DNA from 2 places in the Anaerotruncus rubiinfantis genome. Region 2 is predicted to be linked to the other one. Evidence: riboswitches for the same ligand, from Rfam matches in the RefSeq annotation. Region 2 holds a riboswitch; the other holds the start of a gene.
What was found. Region 2 has a riboswitch for thiamine pyrophosphate ahead of thiT (energy-coupled thiamine transporter ThiT). Riboswitches for the same ligand answer to the same signal wherever they lie in the genome.

Region 1: linked by a shared signal. The riboswitch ahead of thiW (energy coupling factor transporter S component ThiW) and the one ahead of thiT (energy-coupled thiamine transporter ThiT) in region 2 are both predicted to bind thiamine pyrophosphate.

The regions. Positions count from the first base shown of each region.
Region 1 is NZ_FKLA01000009.1:952,272-959,152, forward strand. Features, by position in the region: gene thiE (thiamine phosphate synthase) at 1-589, opposite strand, end outside; gene thiM (hydroxyethylthiazole kinase) at 576-1,400, opposite strand; gene cytX (putative hydroxymethylpyrimidine transporter CytX) at 1,415-2,614, opposite strand; gene thiW (energy coupling factor transporter S component ThiW) at 2,657-3,166, opposite strand; TPP riboswitch at 3,237-3,344, opposite strand; gene BN4275_RS10180 (mannitol dehydrogenase family protein) at 3,672-5,291, shown strand; gene BN4275_RS10185 (sugar diacid recognition domain-containing protein) at 5,431-6,612, shown strand; gene BN4275_RS10190 (TRAP transporter large permease) at 6,663-6,881, opposite strand, start outside.
Region 2 is NZ_FKLA01000008.1:288,769-295,649, forward strand. Features, by position in the region: gene BN4275_RS03735 (DUF3795 domain-containing protein) at 115-678, opposite strand; gene BN4275_RS03740 (hypothetical protein) at 859-2,094, shown strand; gene BN4275_RS03745 (hypothetical protein) at 2,439-3,716, shown strand; TPP riboswitch at 3,868-3,978, shown strand; gene thiT (energy-coupled thiamine transporter ThiT) at 4,041-4,607, shown strand; gene BN4275_RS03755 (helix-turn-helix domain-containing protein) at 4,714-5,055, opposite strand; gene BN4275_RS03760 (hypothetical protein) at 5,272-5,496, shown strand; gene BN4275_RS03765 (helix-turn-helix domain-containing protein) at 5,599-5,850, shown strand; gene BN4275_RS03770 (helix-turn-helix domain-containing protein) at 5,855-6,103, shown strand; gene BN4275_RS03775 (oligosaccharide flippase family protein) at 6,145-6,881, opposite strand, start outside.

The DNA.
Region 1 (6,881 bases), on a different contig from region 2:
AGATATCCGGCTGGGCGAAGATCGCGGAAATCACCGCCACACCGCCGATGCCGGAGCCCTTGAGCTTTCTGATATTGTCCCGGCTGATGCCGCCGATGGCTACCACCGGGATCGAAACAGCCCCGCAGATCTCCCGCAGCGTTTCAAACGGGAGGGTATTCACGTCCAGCTTGGTGGAGGTGGAAAAAACCGCCCCGACGCCGAGATAGTCCGCGCCGCGCGCCTCGGCAAGCCTGGCCTCCTCCATTGTGTGCGCGGAAACGCCGAGGATCTTGTCCGGGCCGAGCAGTTTTCGCACATCGCCGGCCTCCATGTCCTCCTGTCCGACGTGCACGCCGTCCGCGCCGCAGGCGAGCGCCACACGCACATTGTCGTTGATGACGAACGGAACCCCGTAACGGTCGGTGACCGCCTTGATGCGGCGGGCTTCGGCCAGGAAAGCCGCGTCATCGAGCTGTTTTTCCCGCAGCTGCACAAAAGTCGCTCCCGCGCGCAGGGTGTCCTCCACCTGCGCGGCCAGGTCGTTTTTCCCGAGCCAGGAACGGTCGGTCACGACATAAAGGAGCATGTCCTTTTTAGAAATGTTCAAGCTTTGCGGCCTCCTTCAAGGTTTTGGCATCGAGCCGGCTCATTGCGTCGATGAGCCCCATGCGCAGGGAAGCGGTACCGCCGCCGTCTTTGCGCATCCGGGTATAAGCAGTTTCCCCGCAGATCCCCATCGCGCAGACGGCAGCGGCTGCCGCGTCAAGCGGGTTTTGCGGATTCGCGGCAACAAAGGCGGCGATCACGCCGGTGAGCATGCAGCCTGTGCCGGTGATGCGGGACATCATCGGATGTCCGTTTCGGATAACGTAAGCGTCTTTCGCGTCCGCTGCCACGTCGATCGCGCCGGTGATTGCGATGATTGCGCCGGTCTTTTCGGAGAGCGCTTTCGCGTAAGAAATGACCGACGGCAGATTTTCATCGGTGGTGGCGTCGGCGGCATTCGCGTCGACGCCGCGGGTTTCGCCGCTGCCCGCGGCGACCGTTTTGATCTCGGAGGAATTGCCGCGGATAACGGTGAATTTTACCTGCCGCAGCAACTGGACGGTGGTGTCGGTGCGCAGCTTCGACGCGCCCGCGCCAACCGGGTCGAGCACGACCGGGTGCCCGAGCGCGTTCGCCCGGCGCCCGGCTTTTAACATCGACTGGACGGTGCGGCTGTTGAGCGTCCCGATGTTGAGGGCGAGCGCATCGCAGATGGAGGTGATCTCCTCCGCTTCGTTTTCATCATCCGCCATGATCGGGCTGCCGCCGCAGGCGAGCAGGATGTTCGCCACGTCGTTGACCGTGACGTAGTTGGTGATGCAGTGGACGAGCGGCGTTTTTGCCGCGACGTTCGAGAGGATTTTTTCAAACATAGGGATCACTCCTGTCAGTTTGCGCCCTGCGGCGCGGGGTGTTTGCAGGTGACCTTGTGGACTACGACACAGAGAAGGCCGGTAAACAGCATGATCGGCAGGGAGGTGCCGAGCGGGAAATCAATCCGCATCAGCAGACGGTAGCCGGCGAAGCCGACCGCCCAGATGAGGATGTTTTTGACGTTCAGAAGCTGCGCTTCTTCCACCCTGGTGTTCCTGAGGATGAAATAATCGGTGATCAGCACGGCGAAGAGCGGGGCAAAGACCGAGCCGATGAAATAGAGGAAGTTTTCATACTGGTTGATGTTGATGAAGATGGCCATCAGGGTGCCCGCCGCGCAGACGACAAGCGCCGCGGCTTTTTCGTTCCATTTGTGGTTGAGGTTGACGATGCTCACGCCGCCCGACCACGCGTCAAGAAAGGTTGTGGTGACGGTCGAGAGGATGACGATCAAAAGAGCGACCGCGCCCAGCCCCGCCGCGACCAGGATCTGCGCGATGTCGTCGGTGCCGGTGTAGATCGCCGCGCCCAGCCCGATCACATACATCAGGCAGCTGCCCAGGAAATACCCCGCCGCGCTCATGACAGTGCCCATTTTGGGGTTCTTCGCGCTGCGGGTGTAATCGGAAATGAGCGGCAGCCAGGAGAGCGGCATGGTGACGCTGAGTTCCACCGCTGCGCCGAAACGCATGGCGTTTGGATCGCCCGGCGCGCCGAACGAGAAATTTCGAAAGACCACCCAGCCGAGCACCAGCGTAAAGAGGAAAAGCGCGGAGACGACGAAGGCGTTCAGCTTCGAGAGATTTTTGAGCCCGACCAGGATCCAGACGCAGATGAGCCCGCCGATCACCAGGCACCAAATGGCTTCATTCTGGATATTCGGGGTGACAACGTTCAGCGCCTTGGCGCCGTTTATGATCATGACGGCGGTCCAGCCGAGCAGCTGGACGACATTCAGCAGCGAAAACCAGAAGGAGCCGTATTTTCCGAACGAGATGCGGGTGGATTCGATGGCGGAGAGGCCGCTCTTCGCGCCGATAAAGCCGGTGAAGAAGAGCACAGCACAGCCGATCAGGTGCCCAATGAGGATGGCCCACACCGCCCTCCAGAAGCCGAGCGGCGCGAGCAGCGCGCCGGTGAGGATTTCCGCGATCGACACCGCCGCGCCGAACCAGAGCAGGCCTTGTCCAAGGCTGGAAGTCTTGTTATCCATAATCTTTCTCCATTCTATCGTTTTTCCAGTTTGTTGTAAAGCTTATTTGCTGCCGAGCGCAACCTTGACATCGCCGAAGACATGGGTCTTCTGCAACGCGCCGAGCGCGAGCACCGAGATGGTCGCGCCGCCGAGCGTGCTGACCAGGAACGGCAGCACATAGGCGAACAGCGCCGCCTCCTTGCCCATCAGCAGAGTCGCGACCGGATAGCAGGCGAGGCCGCCGAGGATTCCGGTGCCAGCCACTTCGCCGAGATAGGCCAGCGGCAGGCGGCGGGTGTGTTTGTAGAGCATGCCACAGCAGAACGCGCCGATCATGCTGCCCGGGAAGGCGAGCAGGCTGCCGGTGCCCATGAGGTTGCGGATGAGCGAGGTGCCGAAAGCCATGCTGACCGCGTAGCCCGGCCCGAGCAGCACACCCGCGATGACGTTGACCATGTGTTGGATCGGGAAGCATTTGGAGGCGCCGATCGGGATGTAAAAGGCGGAACAGACGACGCCCAACGCAATCAGCAGGCCTGCGGTGGTGAGTTTTTTGACATTTTGGTTCATACTTGACAACTTCTTTCTTGATGGAATAAAAAACAGCGGGACGCGCCAACCGGCGCGTCCCGCTGAAACTTTCATTTCTGCATACGATCCCTACGTTGGCATTATCCAAATCAGGTGTGCGGGTCGAAGTTGGATGACTTCCTCTCAGCCTGCGTCACAAGCTCCCCGTGCTATTCAATTCGTTCAGATTTTAACACAGGCGGAAAAGTTTGTCAATGTTCGTGAAAACACCATTTGCCGCAAAACGGGTGGGAAAAGTGGAAATTTAGCCATTTCTTCTGTTGACACGCTAGCATGCCAGTGGTAAAATTTAGGCATAGGATCGATTCCCTCCGGTAAAATCCCGCGTGGGAAAGATCTGCCCGCGTTTCGCCCGCTTATATGGCTGTGCGGCGCGGGGCAAACTATCTTCTGGGACTTTGGAAAACTGCTGACAATAAACCGCGGCGCCCATTTAAAAAGCTGCGCGGCGGTACGGAAAAGAAAACAGGAAAGAGGGATTCTGGTGTTAAAACTGACAGCACAAAGCCTACAGGACCGCAAGGCGTGGGAAGCCGCCGGCGTCAAGCTGCCCGGATTCGATTACGCCGCCATGTGTGCGCACACCAAGGAGCATCCTGTCTGGGTGCACTTCGGCGCGGGCAACATTTTCCGCGGGTTCATCGCCCGCCTGCAGCAGGAGCTGCTGAACTCCGGCAAGGCCAAGAGCGGCGTGATTGCCGCAGATACCTTTGATTTCGGGATCATTGACCAGATCTATGCCCCGCATGACAACCTCACCATGCTTGTCAGCCTGAAGCCGGACGGCTCCACCGACAAGGAGATCGTCGCAAGCATCGCGGAAGGCATCAAAGCGGACGGCGCGGATGAAAAACAGATGGCGCGCCTCAACGAGCTTTTCACCAATCCGGAATTGCAGATGGCCAGCTTCACCATCACCGAAAAAGGCTATGCCCTAACCGACCTTGCGGGAAATTTCTTCCCGGTCGTGCAGGAGGACATGAAAAACGGCCCGGACCATGCGCGCCATGCAATGAGCATTGTAACCGCGCTGATGCTGCGCCGCTATCAGGCGGGCGGCTATCCCTTCGCGCTTTGCAGCATGGATAACTGCAGCCACAACGGCCAGAAGCTGCAGGATTCGGTTCTCACGGTCGCCGAAGCCTGGCAGAAAAACGGCTTTGTGGACGAGGGATTTGTCGCCTACCTCAAGGACGCGTCGAAGGTATCCTTCCCGTGGAGCATGATTGACAAGATCACCCCGCGCCCATCTGAAATCGTGGAAAAACAGCTCGCCGCGGCCGGCATTGAAGATATGGCGCCGGTCGTCACCGCGAAGAATACCTTTATCGCGCCGTTTGTCAACGCCGAGGTCCCGCAGTACCTTGTTGTGGAGGATCGCTTCCCGAACGGCCGCCCGCCTCTTGAGGAAGCGGGCGTCTACTTCACCGACCGCGACACGGTCAACAACACCGAGCGCATGAAGGTCACCACCTGCCTCAACCCGCTGCACACCGCGCTGGCGGTTTACGGCTGTCTGCTCGGCTACACGAGCATTGCGGCTGAGATGCAGGACGCCGACCTCAAAAAGCTGGTTGAACGCATCGGCTACGATGAAGGCATGCCGGTCGTGGTGGACCCGAAAATCCTGAGCCCGATGGACTTCATCCACGAGGTCATCGATCAGCGCCTGCCCAATCCGTTCATCCCGGATGCGCCGCAGCGTATCGCTACCGACACGAGCCAAAAGCTGCCGATCCGCTTTGGCGAAACGATCAAATCCTATCTCTCGCGTCCGGATCTCGATGTGCAGGATCTCGTCTGCATTCCGCTGGCACTGGCCGGCTGGTGCCGCTATCTGCTCGGCGTGGACGACAAATGCGAACCGATGCAGGTGAGCAGCGACCCGATGCTGGCGGATCTGCAGAAGATGCTCGCTGGGGTTAAGGTCGGCGAGCCCGCAAGCGTCGGCAGCGCGCTTCAGCCAATCCTCTCGAATCCGGCGCTCTTCGCCGTGGATCTTTATGAGGCAGGTCTCGGCGGGAAGGTCGAAGGCATGTTCAAGGAGCTCATTGCGGGTCCGGGCGCGGTGCGCACGACCCTGCAAAAATACGTGAACGCGTAAAATGGTGTTTCCATGGAAAGGGCCGCGCTAAAAGCGCGGCCCTTTTTGCCGCTTTTCAGACGGGAAAAACTGTGCTATACTACACAAAAACAAACCGGCGCGGGCGGCGGGGCCCTCCGGACGGAAAGGGGTGGTATGGTTGGATAAAAACACAAACGAATCGTTTGCCACGGTAAAGGCGGTACAGGAAAAGCTGGAAGCGGTCCTGGGACATGAAACGGTGAAGGTGGGGATCGCCGACAATCAGGGGATTGTGGTGATTTTCACCGATCCTTCCAGCGCGGGGAAATTTTCCGAACCGGCCTATAAGGCGATTCAGACCGGACGCCCGGTTGTGGTGGACAGGACAAACGAATTCCTGTTTGTGGCAAGCCAGCAGGGGGTGTATGTGCCTTTTTTTCATGAAAAAGAAGCGGTCGGGGTGATCCTGCTGGTCGGAGACCCGGAACTTCTCGCAAAATATGCGGGCATGGCTGCGCTGACCGCCCAGTCGGTTTATGACCTCGAGAGCTACAAAGCCTCCTACTGGGGCAAGCTCGATCAGCGCAACATCTTCACCAAGGTGCTGCTCTACTATTCGGAGGATCCCTATCCGGCGGAGGCCTACAACATCGCGGACAAATACGGATACGACACCGACATGGTGCGGATACCGCTATTGTTTATCCTGCGGTACAGCTACTACCGGGAGGACCGGCAGATTTCCGAGTTTGAACGCAACCCCTACCATGACAAGCAGGATATCATCTGCATCACCCGCGGGCAGAATGCGGTCGTGTTCAAAGCGGTTTCAACAAACCCTGCGGAGGCGGTCGGCCGCTACCGCGAGGTGGTTGAGCAGTATGTCGAAGGGATGCAGGCCCTCAATATCAACGGCGGGCGCCCGTTTATCTGCAACGTGGGGACTTTGCAGAACAAGCTGATCAACTATCAGAAAGGATACCATCACAGCCTGTGGGTTTCGAACAATTCGGCGGATGTTATCGGCGACGACGAAACGCGGATCTATTATTTTTATGACAGCGTCCTTCCATACCTGCAAAGCCAGGTGCCGATGGAGGAGTTCAGCATGATCTTCAACGTTTTCAAGGATGTGCTCAAGGGCGGGGAACGGCAGCGTTTCCTTGATAATATGGGGATGCTCTACCAGCGGAACATGAATGTTTCCGCAAGCGCAAAGGCCCTTTTTCAGCACAGGAACACCTTGATTGCCTGGATTAACCGGATGAAGGAACTGTTTTGTATCGATCCGGTGAACGATGAGATCGGCCGGGAATTTTTCCAGCAGCTGCTTTACTATTACAAGAACACCGAGGATTGAAAACGGATGCACGCACGGGTTTCCCCGTGCGTGCATCCGTTTATGAGTTCCTATGCGCTGAGCAGGCTGGGCAGGAATAAGGTGATCTGCGGGACAAAGGACAAAAACAACACAACCGCGATCAGCGTGAATATATAAGGTACCATACACTTGGATATTCGCTCAACACTGACGCCGGAGATGCCGGAAAGGACATACAGCACCATCCCGACCGGCGGGGTCAGCAGGCCGATCATCAGGTTGATGGTCATGAGCACGCCGAAATGGAC
Region 2 (6,881 bases):
TGGTTAATTTGACAAAATGAATGCCCGGCGGCTGCCTCCACAGCCGCCGGGCATTTTTCTCATGCAGTGCATAAAACAAGGCAGCCAGCTCTGGTAAAGGCTGACCGCCTATTTTTATGGATTGGTTTTCTTTTTTGAGGGTTTCTTATGGAGCTTGAGCACGATGTTTTGCTCTTCTGCCAGCGCCCGCAGGAGATCCGCAGCGCGTATGGCCTTTTCTTGCTGCGGCAGGTCGGCGGTTTCCGCGTCCAGTTGACGCAGGACCGCAGCAATGCTCTGCGGTTCCAAAAGCTGCGCCGCAAGGCAGAAGAGGCTCTTACGCCGCCCGTCGTTATAGTTTTCCAGCAGACGGTTTAAAACGGCAATTCGATCCGCTTGTTCGGCGTGATAGGCGTCCTGCCCAATCCGCCTGAATCGCTCGATGTCCCGCATTCTATTGCATTTCGAAAGGAAGGTATCATACGTGTCCGTTTGTGTGTAGCGTGCGCAGGGAAATTCTTCACACTGGAAGCAGTATGCGAAACCGCCGCGCTCCAGGCTGCATCTTGCAATGGGGCAGGACTGGTTGCCGGCTCCGCCGCCGCAGCCGGGGCAGTAGCGGTCAAGTTTCATCGGACAGAGCCCGCAGTTGAGGCCGCAGAGGGAGAACGAGAGGTCGCTGCGATCAAAATTTTTCATATGGAGCTCCTTCCCTTAAAATGATACTGTTACTGTACCATATTCCACAATACGTGGCAAGGCGGGGAGCGCGCGTATCGGTTGACTTCGCAGGTTTTTCCATGATATAATGCAGATGTGGAAGTATCTGAAATTTGGTTTTTGCATCATATTACAGGAAATCGAAAGGTCGGGTGCGCAATGAAACGGTTTGCGGCGTTTATACTGGCGGCTGTCCTGGTGATGACGCTGGGTGCGGTCGGGGTGTTCGCATTTACCTCCGATGGGACGGTCGGGCTTGGTCCCGATATCCTCGACGAGGACGGCGACACGCTCGATTACGCGGAATTTGACATCTCTGACAGCTATGTCTACGGCGAAGCGGTCCCGCCCGGCAAACGGTTTTATGTCGAACTGGCCGGTCCGGCCACGCTTGAGGGTGGAACCGAAATCGATCTGGAGGACCTCACAGACAAAGATTATTTCAATTTCCGGCTCGACAAGGACAAGAACGGAAGCCTGCTCAGTTCGGTCAAGCTGGTCACCAAACGGCTTGGCGGCGGCAGCCGCAACCACTATATCGAGGTGAAGCTGAAGGATTCGCGCATCACCGAGGAAAAACAGCTCAGCTTTGACGCCTACTTCAAGGCCCGCAGCACCAAGGATGATCCGGACAACCAACGCGTCTGGAATTCCGGGGACATCATCAGCGTCCGGTTCGAGCTCTGGATTGAGAACCCGGAGGAGGAGACCGACGCTTCGATTGAGACGGGGGAGGGGGTTGTCTTTAACCCGACCTCCAATGAGGACAATCTGATCGCGTGGGGCTATGACGAAGACATCGCCTGCCTGGAGTTTGAAGCGGACAGCGACGCGGACAAGTTCTATGCGAAGCTCTCCACAAAGAACATCCGCAGCATCTATGAGGATTACGGCGATCCGGCCGACGCGGATCTTTACTTCCGGGATTTTGTCGGCAATCCGGCGATTGACAGCACCTCCCGCGCGAAACTGACCCTTTATAATCCTTACAGCGACTATTACGATTATGACTACCGCTACGATGTGAATCCGCGCGACTGCTTCATCTATCTGGTGGACAAGGACGGCTATCTTGAGGATGTGACCGATCGGTTCACCTATGTGCACGAGGATGAAACCGACGCGGGTATCGACGGCTGGCAGACGCGCACCCGCACGCTCGGAACCTATGTTATTTCGGACGTTGAACTCGATTTGTGGGAAGATTATGAAGGCGAGCCGCAGGACCCGGAAAATCTGCCGCCAGAGCAACAGACACCGTCCGATATGGCTCCGCCGCCGCCGAAACCGCAGAATCCGCCGCCGTCGACCGGCGCAAGCGACTTTGTCGGCGCTGCGCTTGCCGCTTTGGCGCTTTCGATGGGCGTGTATGCTTTCACGCGCACGCGCAAATAAAGAAGATTCATGCAAGTCCGCCCGCCGCGTTTTACGCGGCGGGCGTTTCCTTTTTCTGGAGGAGAGAAAACGAAATGGGAAGAAAAGGGGAAGGGAACACAAAGCTGACAGGAAAATTAGCGGAAGTTGGACAAAAGGAGAGTGGATATCTGGGAATTATCATATTTGACACATTTTGATTTACTAAATAAAAGTTTATTGTGTATATTATACGACAATTATTACAATTTGGTAACAAAAACCTCTTGAAAATCTGTTGACTCTCCCGTATACTGAGACTCGTTCCAAGCGTGCCGCTCGTAAGGCCGCCGAACCAAAACTTATTTTTCAGGAGGAAACACCACATGAAAAAAGTGCTTGCATTACTGCTCGCCGCTTCCGCCGCCATGTCTGTCGGCGTGACTGCTCTGGCTGATGACGTAAATTCCATCGAAAACGAAACCAACTCCATCGTTACCCTCGAAGATTCTTCTTCCGAAGAATCCTCCAGCTCCTCGAGCGAAGAGTCCTCTTCCGAGTCTTCTTCCGAAGAGTCCAGCTCTTCCCAGGAAAGCTCTTCCGAGCCCACTTCTTCCGAAGGCAGCTCTTCCGAAGAGGAGGCTGATCCGAACGCCGAGCCTTCCGTGCTCTACTTCGGCGCTGACGAGGACACCGGTGCGACCCTGGACGATATCCTGGAGCCCGGCACCGAGTACAAATTCCCGGTAACCGTCAAGATCGGCGACAAGACCGTCCCGGTTTCCGACGAGCTGCTCAAGACCTACAAGTTCAGCTACTCCAAGGTTTCCACCAAAGGCATGAAGACCTTTGAGATCGATGACTACAAAGGCGTTTACTACCTCTATGTTGAGGCGAAAGACGCGACCCCGACCAAGCCGGTTGACGTCAAATACAACGTCAAGCTGGTCCGCAAGGCGAACAACCTGTCCGTCTTCTCCCAGGAAGTGAAGTTCCAGTACGGTTATGACGAGGCTGAGCACGATTATGTCACCGGCCTGGACGAAGGCGACGTCGTCGAGATCGACAACTCCCGCCCGGTCATCACCGCTTCCCAGTTCAACAAGATCGCCAAGATCAACAACTACAAGAACGTCACCCTCGCGGGCAGCGATTGGGAATTCACCGTCAATGTGACCGATGAGTCCACCAAGAACATGCTCTCGAACAACACGGGCGTCAAGGAGATCCTCTCCAAGTTCGACGACCAGGACTTCAAGTTCTATAACTTCCCGGGCCGTCCGAGCTTCTCCGCAACCGGCCGTGTCGTGCTGGATGTTGAGGACATCGTCGATGATTTCGACAAGATGTACACCTACCGCTATGCGGATGGCAAGCTCTATAAACTCAACGCCACCTTTGACGGCGATGAGAGCACCCTGTCCTTCCGCACCAACAAGCTGGACACCTTCGTTGTCACCAACAAGCTGATCAAAGACGGCACTGTTGTGACCGAAGCGGACACCAGCGACAAGGACGATGAGGGCCAGAACAACGGCTCCTCCAACTCCGACAAGAACAACCCGGGCACCGGTGCGAGCGACATGATCAACATGGCTGTTATGGCCGCGATCGCTTCCCTCGCCGGCGCTGGCGCCATCGCTGTCAAGAAGGCTTCCAAATAAGTTCTTTCTGACTGCTTCAGGGCAGGGCGGACGAAAGTCCGCCCTGCCTTTTTGGTTTTGGCAATGAGGGGTTAGGGGTGTCCCAAAGAACCAATACAACCTCTTTACAAATACCCGCCAATCGCTTATAATAGGACGCAGAAACAGAAAAACGCCATAATTGGGGTGCTGGCGGATGCCGGCTGAGAGCGCACATGGACCTGTGCGTAACCCGCGACCTGATCTGGGTAATGCCAGCGTAGGAAGATAGAGAACTCTTTTACGCCGCAGGGATTATCTGTGGCGTTTTTTGTTTAGAAAAACAAAAAAAGGAGTCGAAAATCCATGAACACAACCGTACGCAAACTCACCCACAGCGCGTTGATGATCGCTCTGGCGCTGATCCTGTCGATGTTCAAGCTGTTCCATATGCCGTTCGGCGGATCGGTCACAATCGCCAGCATGGCGCCAATTATCATTATATCGCTGATGTACGACACCAAATGGGCCCTGTTTACCTCGTTTGCCTATTCGCTGGTGCAGATGGTGGAGGGTTTTTATCCGCCGCCGGTTCAGAATTTCTGGAATTACCTCGCAGTGGTCCTGCTCGACTATGTGATCGCGTTCGGGGTTTTGGGGCTTGCCGGTGCGATTGCCCGCCGTTTTTCAAATAAGCAGGCGGGGGCGGCCGCTGCAACGATTGCGGTCATTGGGATGCGCTTTTTTTGCAGTTTCCTGTCGGGGATTCTCATTTGGACTGAATACGCGCCGGAGGGCATGCCGGTGTGGCTTTATTCGCTGAGTTATAATGGGATGATCATGGTCGGGGAGATGGTGGTGACAGTGATTGCGGTATGCGTAATCGTCCGCTATGTAAATCTGCAAAAACTGGCCGGCGCTTCAGCCGCCTGAGCCCCAAAGTAAAAACAGCGGGCAGATATTTCTGCCCGCTGTTTTTTTGCGTATCGGCCTTTGTCTGGCGCATGAAATAAAAATAGCCGCTTTTGCGGCTATTTTTTTATTCTTTCAGGAACGGGAGTGCATTCTGGATGATCCGCAGGATGGCAAGCGCCTGGTTATCTGTGCAGTCCTGCAGCAGCTCATCGATCTCAGAAAGATACTCTTTTTTTTGTATTCGGCTTTTTTTGTTACTGACAGCAATGATGTCGTTGGCTGTTACCCCAAAAAATTCGATGATTTGAATTGTTTTCGTCAAACCCAGTTGTCGTTCCCCGCGTTCGCACTGCCCAAGATAGGCGCTGTCCAGATCGACGGCTTCTGCGAGCTGTTCCCGCGTCATCTTTTTGAGCGTGCGGTACTTGCGAATGTTGCTGCCAATGATCTTCGACATATTCTCCATGGGTCCATCTCCTGAAGGCTTGATAGGGTTCTACCTCTATTTTATGGTAATGTATGGAATTCTTACAGGGGCAAAAAACTAAAATAGGATTAGCCTAAACCAAAATTAGTATGCAGCTGGGAAACCGCGCTTATACGTCCGGCATATCATAAAAAGACGGGCGCTGAAAAACAGCGTCTGTTAAAGATTCCAACATTTCCCATAGGGGGATGAGAAATGCGAAGTGAACTGCTGGAGATGATCCAACGGGAAAACGCGGATTTTCTTTCCAACCTGAAGCGGGAACCGTTCCGAAAAAGGGTATTGGAGCAGCTGTACCACAGCGATCTGCAACGGTACGGCCTGGCGGAATGGGAGTATGCGCTTTCCTATTTGACAGATGAACCGCTGTCTTTCACAGGTTACCCGGAAATCCGGGAATTTCTGCACAATTATCAATAAAATATGCGAATATCGGAGTAAATTTATTTTACTCCGATATTCGCATTATTTCTACTGTGTTTCTGCATAAAATTTGAGTATCAAATTTTATGAGGGATGCGAATGAAGCCGCGTAAAAATCCACTTGGAGATAAAAATATTGTGGGTAAACGGGTGGTTGCCATCCGAAAGCAGAGAGATATCAAGCAGAAAGAGCTGCTTGCGTGGTTGCAGACAATGGGAATGGATATCAGTGGGACAAGCCTCTCTCGCCTGGAAGGGCAGCAACGGCTTGTGCAGGATTACGAGGTGGTAATCCTCGCAAAAGCGCTTAACGTGACCGTAACATATTTGCTCGGAGTGGACAAGGACTGAGCCGATGAATAAAGTACAGTATTATGGGGACAAAAATATTGTCCACCGGAGAATAAAAGAAACGCGCACCGCGGGAAAAATCTCTCAGGAAGAGCTGGCCGCCCGTATGCAGTCGCTGAATGTGAACATGGATCAGCAGATGATCAGCAAAATTGAAAAGAACAACCGTATTGTGACCGACTATGAGGTCGTCTGCTTTGCGAAAGCTTTGCATGTAACAGTTTTATATCTGCTTGGAATTGAAGAAAAATAAACACCGCCCGCATCGGTTTTCCGACGCGGGCGGCGTTTGTTTTACCGGCGTTTGGCCAGGATCTTCTGGATGTTGATAAGGATCTGCTTAAAGTTAATCAGCAGGACAAACAGGCAGAGCAGCACCTCCGGCAAGACCCAGTTTTCGGTGACGGTGAGCAGCACCCAGGACTGGATGAGCAGCGCGGCCAGATTGAGCGCGACCTTCGGCAGATTCCAGCGAATTTTCACATATTTGTGCGTATCGACCGCGCGCACAATGAACACCACAAAATAACTGAAAAAACAGGCAAATCCGGCCCCATTGACCCCGAAATGCGGGATCAGCAGAAAGCAGAGCGCCACATTGACCGCCGCGCCGATCATGGTTGTGACCATGGTGGCGTTGCTTTTCTTCTCCACCATGTAGATGCTTCCCAGGAAAGTGACAAAACAGGAGAATGAAGTCGCCAGCACCAGAAATGGGATAAAACGCCACGCTTCATAATAGTTTTTCGCCACCAGCAGGGTCATAATGAATTTTGCGAACAGGATGAGCCCCGACGCGGCGGAAAAGATGATCGCCTGGTAGGCTGCGCAGACGTTTGAAAAGAACCGGTCGCGGCCGGGCCCGCTTTCGGTGAAGGCGGATAGCTGCCAGGCGTCGGTGAAGATGCCGGAGACAAGATTGATCATGGTCGGGACCTTGTAGGCGGCGGCATAAAGCCCGTTCGCCGCCTTGCCGAGGAAATAGACCACGATATACCGGCCGGAAACGTTGGTGATCCACCAGGAGATGG